Hyalangium gracile: one gene and its partner. The protein of the gene in region 1 interacts with the protein of each later gene in a pairwise test. Links are inferred from orthologs where the notes say so. Each region holds a gene or a part of one and is shown on either strand. Other genes may lie near its edges.

Region 1 (4,489 bases):
CCACGGATGAGGACTCCAGCTGAGGTGCGCCCACGTCATATCTTGAGCGACGCTCGGGGGCTACTTCCCGCGTAGGCCCCCGGCGCTGGGCTGCACGCTGTACGTCACTTCATTGCGGCTTCCAGCATCGCGCGGATCTCGTCTCCGGGAATGACGTACTGTGTCGTGCAGAACTGGCACGTCACCTCCGCCTTCCCGTCCTTCTCCAGCAGATCCGTCAGCTCCTCCTTCCCCATGGCCAGCAGCGCGTTCTTCACCCGGTCCCGGCTGCACGTGCACGAGAAGCGCAGGGGGTAGCGGGACATGACCTCGAAGTCATTGCGGCCCGGCAGCAGCGCCTTGAGCACCGCCGCCCCGCCCTCGGCGGCATGGGCCTGGAGCACCCCGTGCAGGTTCTCCTTGAGCTGGCGGCCGAGCGTCTGGAAGGCCTCCCGGTCCCCGTTCGGCAGGGGCTGAAGGATGATGCCCGCCACCACCCCCAGGGGCTCGGTGGTGCCGTCCTTGACCTTTGCCACCTGCTCCAGCTTGAGCTGCGTGGCCACCTGATCCGAGATGGTGAAGTAGCGCTCCAGGTCCTGCTCGAAGTCGAAGCGCTCCAGCTCCACCGAGGAGCGGTAGTACTCACCCTCGCCGATGTCGCGCAGCACGGAGATGTAGCCCTTGTTGCCGAACACCGGCCGCCAGCGGTACTCGCCCTCGGCGCCCACGTGGGTGACATGGGGGTTCTTGGTGTAGCCCCGCAGCAGCCCGGAGGTGTCCGCGTCCACGAAGAAGCCGCGCAGGGGCCCGTCGCACTCCAGCTGCAGGTTGATGCGCGTCTCCCCCTTCTGAAGCGCCGCCAGGAGCGCGGCGGCGGTGAGCCCCTGGGCGAGCAGCGCGGCCGAAGCCGACTCGCTCTTGTGCGTCGCCCGCGCCTGGCGAGACAGCTCGGACGTGAGGGCGAGCACCACTCGGACGTCCACGTCCTTCAATAGTCCACTGACGAGTTCATCGGCCATAAGGAGAGGCTGTAGCGTGCCCAACACCGCCGCGCTCGCCAATGGGGAAGGCGCCCGGCGCCTCGGTTACCCTGGAAAGGAGGGGTTGGAGCCCCAGGCATCGGCCCGGCTTATGCCTCCGAGCGCCCCGGCTGCCACCCCGGCTGGCATATCCCAGCCCCTCGTTCACCGGGACCGGCTATAACGCCCGGTCCGACCCACCTACCCGCGGAGTGGCCCGTCCGCGCGTCGCCGGAGTCCCGATGAGCACCCAAGCCGCAGCCCTTCCTCGCAAGAACCCGCTCCTCCAGTCCCGCCTGGGCTCATTCCTCGCGGTGTTCCCCCTGACGCTGTGGACCATCAACCACCTCTGGGACAACCTGGCCGCCTTCAGCGGCGCCGCGGCGTGGCAGAGCTCGGTGACGACGTACGCGCACCCGTTCTCGATGGCGCTGGGCTTCCTCATCTCCCTGGTGCCGCTGCTGATGCACACCGGGTGGGGCCTGGTGCGGCTGTTCAGCTTCCGGCCCAACAACCTCGCCTACAACAACTACGGCAACCTCAAGTACATCCTCCAGCGCGTCACCGCCGTGGGCGTGCTGGCCTTCCTGGGCGCCCACCTGTGGAAGGCCTTCCTGGAGCCGCGCCTGCTGGGCCACGGCCCCGAGGCCTTCGAGGACATCGCCCGGGAGATGCGCTTCCACGGCCCCACCCTCTTCGTCTACCTGGTGGGCACGCTCGGCGTGGCGTACCACGTGGCCAACGGGCTGCAGAACTTCGGCATGGCCTGGGGCATCTTCGCCAGCGAGCGCTCCATGCGCCGCTTCGAGCCCTTCGTCATCATCATCTTCCTGGTGCTGACGGCCATGGCGTGGGGCGCCATCTACGCGCTGTTCCAGGCCGGTGAGGCGTTCGGCCCCGGCACCGGGCACTCCATCGACATGTAGCGGGCGGCCCGCACCACCTGAAAACAAAACCGGCCGCTCCCGGGTATTGGGGGCGGCCGGTTCGTCTTCCGGAGCCTAGAACGGGATGTCGTCGTCCCCGTTGCCACCGCTCTGGTTCATGCCGCCATCGTCCATCCCCGGAGGAGGCGCGCCGTAGTCGGGCTCCCCGCTTCGGGAGAACGAGCCACCGCCGCGCCGGGCCCCGCCCCCATCCCCGGCGCCCGCATCACGGCCGCCCAGGAAGGTGACGGAGGTGGCGACCACCTCGGTGGTGTAGTTCTTCCGGTTCTCCTTGTCCGTCCACTCGCGCGTCTGCAGGCGGCCCTCGACGTAGCACTGCCGGCCCTTCTTCAAGTACTCGCCGCACAGCTCCGCCAGCTTTCCCCACACGACGATGCGGTGCCACTCGGTCCGCTCCTGCTTCTGCCCGTTCTTGTCGTTCCAGCTCTCGCTGGTGGCGATGCGGAAGTTGGCGACCGCCTGACCGCCCGGGGTGAAGCGCACCTCGGGGTCTGCTCCGAGGTTGCCGATGAGGATGACCTTGTTGACGCCTCCAGCCATGACTGCCCTTTCTATAGCCCGTCCACCTCGGACCGGCTCCTTGGGTAGCCGATCCACCACGGATCGGCGCCATCCCGCAGGTTCATCACCTGGCGGAATACTTGACAGGTATACACGATGGGAGCGACGCGCGCGCTGATCCTCGGGCCCACGAGGCAGGCGTCAACGCCCGCCTGCCTGCTCGCCCCGGGAGATCCCTGAAATCACACGGGGATGCGGGCCTCACCCGCCAGGGCGGGTCTCCGCCGTGCGCGAAGGCCCCGGCCCCACGGGAGCCGCGGAGCCCGGCGACACCGCCTCCACCGTGTCCGGAGCCCGAGGCGCCTTCTGCTCGGCCACCTTCTGCGAGAGCGTGGCGTCCAGGTTGCGCACGAACGTCACCAGGGCCGGATCCGGCGCGCCGAGCTGCTTGCGCAGTGACTTCCAGAACGGGTGGTCCGCGTCGCCCACCTGCACCAGCCCGCGGGCCAGCAGGGAGACGGCGACATCCCGCTCCGAGTTGCCGGACTCGCGCAGGGCGACGACGAGCTCCTCTGGCGCGGTGCGAGCCACCTCGCCCAGGGCCACGGACAGCTCCGTCTCCGCCTGCCCGTCCCCACGCGAGGCCCCGGCCAGCTCCACCACGCGAGCCAGCGCCTCCGCGTTGCCGCCCGCGGCCAGCTCCACCATGCTGCCCACGCCGGGCACGTCCACGGAGAGCTCGCGCGCCACGGCCCGCAGCCGGCCGTACACGTCCGAGGCCGCCGAGTAGCTGTCCAGGAGCGTGCGCGCGCCCAGGTAGTCGCTCGGGTTGGACTGGTAGAGGCTGTCGGCCAGCACGGCGCGCACGGCCGGGTCGCGCTCGCTGCGCCACGCCGTGCGCAGGAAGCTGATGTTGCGCTGGTCGCGCTGCTTGCCCAGCTCCAGGTACGTCTTGATGCGGCTGGCCACCGCGCCCAGCTCACCGCCCGGACGCGGAGTGTCCGAGAGCGCCGCCACCGCGCGCGAGGGCCCCATCGAGGAGCCCGTGGCCGCCACCGCGGCGCCCAGCGCATCCAGCCCCTGCACCACGGGGCCCGAGCGACCGGGGTAGTCGTTCACCATCATCGCGAAGACGAACAGCTCCCCGCCGGTGGCCTGCACGTAGCCGCTCAGCGCGGACACATTCTCCAGCGTGCCCGTCTTGGCGCGCAGGCGGCCCACGGCCTCGCTGCCCTCGAAGCGGTACTTGAGCGTGCCGTCCTTGCCGGCGATGCCCACCGAGGACAGGTACTCGGGCGCCAGCGGGAAGCGCGAGTGCATGAAGCGCAGGATGCGCGTGAGCTGCGTGGCCGAGAAGCGGTTGGTGTCGTTCAGGCCGCTGCCGTTCTTCATCACGTACGAGCCGCTGGGCAGGCCCACCTCCCGCTCGAGGAAGGACTCCACCACCTCGATGCCCTTCTGGAAGCTGCCCGGCGCGCCCTTGAGCTCGGCGCCCATCGTCTTGAGCAGCGTCTCGGCGACGAAGTTGTTGGACAGCTTGTTGAGCCGCTTGAGGATGACGTCGAACGTGTCCGACTGGGCCACGTGCACCAGCCTGGCCCTCGAGGGAGCCAGGCCCAGCTTCACCTTGCCCTTCACCTTGATGCCGCGCCCCTTCAGCAGCTCCTTGAAGGTGTAGCCGAAGTACATGGGCGGGTTGTCGATCTTCTTCCAGACACTCACGGCGCCCTGGTCCGACGGCAGCTGCCCCTTCACCACGATGCGCTGCTTGTCGCCCAGCGGCTTGCTGGCGACCGAGACGCGGCGGGCCCGGTGGCTGCCCGTGGTCAGCCCGTTCTCCACCACGAAGAAGTCGCTGGGGGGCTCCATCTCCACGGTGCCCTTGGCACCCGGAGCCTCACCGGCCCGCAGGTAGATGGCGGTCGCGTTCCAGTTGAGGCTCACCGCGCCGGTGGGCGCCATGTAGGCCCGGTCCGACTCCTCCTGGTCATACCCGGGCGGCGTGCGCTCGGCGTCGAACCACGAGTCGTCGATGATGATGTC
Region 2 (4,625 bases), on another replicon or contig:
CCGCCGGTTGCGGAGCGCTCTCCACGGCGGCCACCGCGGACACGGTCGGATCCTGGACGGTGATCTCCTCGGCCGAGGAGAAGTCCACGGCCCCGGCCGAGGACTCGAGCATGTCCGGCAGCGCGTCCGCCACGACGGGGGCTTCCCCCCTCAGGTCCACCGGATCCATGAGGACGGGATCCGCCGCCACGGCCAGCGCCTCCTGCTCGGAGACCGGCTCGCTGCCCACGAACGTGAAGGCGGACCCGGCGTGCGGTTCCGCCTGGGGAGCCGGAGCGGGCGCGGCCTGCGCTGCCAGCGTCGAGTCCAGCGAGGCCACCGCCTCGGCCTCCACCTGCTGGTGGGTCTGCTCGAAGGCCGCATCCATGGCCTCGGAGGCCTGCCGCGCCCCGAGCCCCTCCTGCTCGGCAGCCAGGGCCTGCGCGTCCGCCGGAGGCGCATCCCAGTCCACCTGCGGCGTGCCCCCCATGTCCCCGAAGAGGGCATTGGCCAGCGCGGGGTTGCTGCGCTCCGAGGGAGGAGGCACCTGCCACGGGTCCGCATCCACCGCCGCCTCGGTGTGCGGAACGGGGAGGGTGTGCGACTCCTGGACCCGCCAGTCCTCTCCCTGGGCGGGGCCGCGCACCAGCATGCTCACCGTCTCCAGGAAGCTGGGAGGATCCAGCGGCAGGGGCGCTACCGGCAGGCTGTAGCCCGCGACGGGCTCGCCCAGCAGCAGCAGGCGCGCCTTGTGCCCGTCCGGGTGCTGGAGCAGCTCCTCCAAGACCAGGCTGCCCCGCCCCGACTCCACGGCCGGAGCCAGGATGAGGAGCGAGGGCTGGTAGTGGCCGAAGGCGATGAGGGCGTCCGCGACGGAGGTAGCGAGGATGACCTCGTGCCCCTCGCGCGTGAGCAACCGGCGGACGGTGGCGATGGTAGCGATGTCGTCGTGGACGAGGAGGACCGGGGCGGCCATGTAAGCCGCCTGAGTCTACAGCATCGCACCCGGATCCACGTCGATCGTGACCTTCACCCCCGACGGAATGTCCTCCAGCTTCGCTTCCAGGCGGGCAAGCAAAGGGGCGAGGGCCGCATGGGAGGGCCCCTTCAGGAGGATCTGCCAGCGCGTCCGCCCTCGGAGGCGGGAGATGGGCGCCAGCGCCGGCCCCAGCAGGCGCACCCCGGCGGAGGGGGGTGGCATGCGTCGGGAGAGGAAGTCCCCGAGCATCCGGGCCACGCTGGCGGTCTGCTCCGGGTGCTCGCCCTCGAGCCGGATGGCCGCCATCCGGGTGAAGGGGGGATAGGCCAGGGCCTTGCGCCAGTCCAGTTCCTGCTGGGCGAAGCCCTCGAAGTCATGGGCGAGCACCTTCTTCACCGGCTCGGAGTCCGGGTTGTAGGTCTGCACCAGGACGCGGCCCGGATCCTTGCCCCGTCCGGCCCGCCCGGCCACCTGGGTGAGCAGGTGGAAGGTGCGCTCGGCGGCGCGGAAGTCCGGGATGGCCAGGGAGGTGTCCGCCATGACCACGCACACCAGGGTGACGCCCGGGAAGTCATGGCCCTTGGCCACCATCTGCGTGCCCACCAGGATGTCGATCTCCCGGCGGGCGAAGGCGGCCAGCAGCTCGGTGACGCGCTCGCCGCTGGTGGCCGCGTCCCGGTCCAGCCGGGCGACGCGGGCCTGCGGGAAGCGCTCGGCCACCTCGGCCTCCACGCGCTCGGTGCCGATGCCCAGCCGGAGCATGGGGCCGGTGCACTCGCGGCAGCGCTCGGGCACGGGGGTGGCCAGGCCGCAGTAGTGGCACATGACGCGCGAGGCGGCCCGGTGCAGCGTCAGGCACACGTCGCAGTCGTTGCACTTGAGCGTCAGCCCGCACACCTCGCACAGCAGGAAGGTGCTGTGACCGCGGCGGTTGAGGAAGAGGATGGTCTGCTGGCCCTTGTCCAGCGTCTCCCGCATGGCGTCCACCAGCGGCTGGGAGAGGATGGGCGCCTCCTCCGTGACGGGGCCGCCGTCGCGCGGGCGTTCAATCCGCAGGTCCACCAGCTCGATGCGCGGCATGGGCCGGTCATCGACGCGGTGCTTCATCTCCAGCAGCCGGTAGCGGCCGCGGTGCACGTTCTCCAGGGACTCCAGCGAGGGCGTGGCCGAGCCGAGCACCACCAGCGCTCCGGCCTGCTTGCCGCGCATGACGGCCATGTCGCGCGCGTTGTAGCGGAGCTTGTCCTCCTGCTTGAAGGAGGGATCATGCTCCTCGTCCACCACGACGAGGCCCAGGTTCTCCACGGGGGCCCAGATGGCCGAGCGCACGCCCACGGCGATGCGCACCGTGCCCTTGCGCAGCGCCTGCCAGTGGAAGAGCCGCTCGCGATCCTTCAGGCCCGAGTGCAGCACCGCCACGTCCCCGCCGAAGCGGCTGCGGAAGCGGCCCACCAGCTGCGGCGTGAGCGCGATCTCCGGCACGAGGATGAGGCTGCCCTTGCCCTGGGCGAGCGTGTGCTCCACCGCGCGCAGGTACACCTCCGTCTTGCCGCTGCCGGTGACGCCGTGCAGGAGCACCGTCTGGAAGCCGCCCATGTCGAGCGAGTACTGCAGGGCCTTCACGGCGACGTCCTGCTCGGGAGTGAGCACGTCCGGGCGGCCCTGGCCCAGGCCCTCGCGCACGCCCGGCTTGAGCACCTGCTCCTCGATGCGCACCATGCCGCGCGAGGCGAGCTTCTTCAGCGTCTCGCGGCCACCCGGGATGGAGTGGGCCACCTCTTCCACGGGCGCGCGGCCCCCCACGGCCAGCAGGTAGGCCAGGGCGGCGGACTGGGCGGGCGCGCGGCGCAGCTCGGCTGGCGTCTCCGTGACGAGCGCCACGGCGAACTGCTGCACATCCGGCCGGGCCTCCTTCTCGTCCTCGGCCTTGGAGAGTCCGGGCGGAAGGGCGCCGCGAATCACCTCACCGAGCGGGTAGCGGTAGTGCTCGGCGGCGAAGCGCAGCAGGGCGATGAGATCCGCCGGGAGGGAGGGAGACTCCTCGAGCACGCGCTGGATGGGCTTGAGCTTGATGCCCTCCTCGGCGGGCGAGGAGGCAGGCCCCAGGAAGAACCCCAGCGCGGTGCCTCGCCCGAAGGGCACGAGCACCCGCTGGCCCGGGGACAGGCGGCCCGAGAGAGTCTCCGGGACGACATAGGTGAACTCGCCCCGGACAGGACGGCCCACAGCGACGGAAGCAAGGGAGGCAGACGAGCTCACGGGGTCCACAGTAGCGGAGTGATCCGACACGACCATTTCCCGCCAGGTCATGCAACCTGGGGTGTGATCGGACGTACCACGCGGAGTGGACGGAAATGCCTGATTCTCGGGCTCCGGAGCCGCTGACTGATCCATGACAGTAGAACGCGCGAGACGGCCCTCGGCGTCCTGCCCGCCCTACCTGCCACGCGCTCTTCCCTCGGTGGACCTCATCCGATGAAGGCCAGGGCGGTGGGGCCGTCATGCAGCAGCGCCGTGGCCTCCCGCGCCTTCCTTTCTCGCGGCGACTCGAGCCGCGGCAGCCAGGGAACCTGCATCTTCAAGTTCACTTGAAGTCAAGCCCCTGAGGCGCCCATATTCGGACATGTTCGAGCCGCTCACGATTGGGGAGTTCGCTCGCCGCACCGGCGTCGCGACGTCCGCGCTTCGCTTCTACGAGGAGCGAGGCCTCATCCGCTCGGAGCGCACCGCGTCGGGCCACCGCCGCTTCTCGCGCCCGATGATCCGGCGCGTGGCGTTCATCGTCTTCGCCCAGCGCGTGGGGCTCAGCCTCGAGGAGATCGGCCAGGAGCTCTCCAAGCTGCCCGCCGACGAGGTGCCGAACCGGGCGGACTGGGCCAGACTCTCCCAGACGTGGAAGGCCCGGATCGACGAGCGGATCGCCGAGCTCGAGCGGCTCAAGAGCGGCCTGACGGAGTGCATCGGCTGCGGCTGTCTGTCGCTCGACCGCTGTCGGCTGGCCAACCCCGGAGACCGCGCCGCCGCCTACGGCCCCGGGCCCCTCTTCTGGAACAGCGGAAGAAGAGAGACGCGGTGAGCTTCCTCGGCTACGACTGCAAGTGAAGAGGCGGTAGGTTCCTCCAGAGACGTGGGGCCGGGATGAAGAGCCGACGTGTCGTGCTGTGGCTGTTGGGAATCGCGGCGATCGTGACCGCCGTCATCCTGCTGCCCGTCAATGCCTGGCTGCTGGCGCTCATCGAGCGCATCCGAGACATGGGCCTGGTGGGAGCGGCCGTCTTCGTCGTGGCGTACGTGGCGGCGACGGTGCTGGTGCTGCCCGGCTCCATCCTCACGCTGGGGGCGGGCTTCGCCTACGGGCCGGTGTACGGCACGCTGCTGGTGATGCTGTCGAGCAACCTGGGTGCCACGGCGGCCTTCCTGCTGGGGCGCACGGTGCTGCGCGAGCGAGTGGCGCGGCGCATCTCCGGGGACGCGCGCTTCAGCGCGGTGGACGCGGCCGTGGGAGCGCAGGGCCTGCGCGTGGTGCTGCTCCTGCGCCTGTCGCCGCTGTTCCCCTTCAACCTGTTGAACTACGCGCTCGGGCTCACGCGGGTGCGCCCGCGGGACTATGTGCTCGCCTCGATGGTGGGCATGTTCCCCGGCACGCTCCTCTATGTGTACCTGGGCT

The links. The genes of interacting proteins can lie anywhere in the genome.
Region 2: the proteins of KY572_RS15075 (region 1) and priA interact in binary tests that used the Escherichia coli proteins (3 or more experiments, as listed by UniProt). The link is inferred for Hyalangium gracile from one-to-one orthologs.

What each region holds. Positions count from the first base shown.
Region 1 is NZ_JAHXBG010000006.1:512,763-517,251, reverse strand. Bases 743-3,577 are described here. They hold KY572_RS15075 (single-stranded DNA-binding protein), read right to left. Parts: upstream 2,486-3,577; coding sequence 2,000-2,485; downstream 743-1,999. Other genes in these bases: dacB (D-alanyl-D-alanine carboxypeptidase/D-alanyl-D-alanine endopeptidase), read right to left, coding at 2,708-3,577; KY572_RS15080 (succinate dehydrogenase), read left to right, coding at 1,241-1,924; hslO (Hsp33 family molecular chaperone HslO), read right to left, coding at 743-998. In the rest of the region: KY572_RS15090 (phosphoribosyltransferase), read right to left, coding at 1-4; more of hslO, read right to left, coding at 105-742; more of dacB, read right to left, coding at 3,578-4,489. UniProt on the Escherichia coli protein: Plays an important role in DNA replication, recombination and repair. Binds to ssDNA and to an array of partner proteins to recruit them to their sites of action during DNA metabolism. Acts as a sliding platform that migrates on DNA via reptation.
Region 2 is NZ_JAHXBG010000003.1:217,611-222,235, forward strand. What follows is about bases 613-3,583. They hold priA (replication restart helicase PriA), read right to left. Parts: upstream 3,254-3,583; coding sequence 971-3,253; downstream 613-970. Other genes in these bases: KY572_RS47070 (hypothetical protein), read right to left, coding at 613-955; soxR (redox-sensitive transcriptional activator SoxR), read left to right, coding at 3,582-3,583. Also shown: more of KY572_RS47070, read right to left, coding at 1-612; more of soxR, read left to right, coding at 3,584-4,034; KY572_RS07625 (TVP38/TMEM64 family protein), read left to right, coding at 4,097-4,625.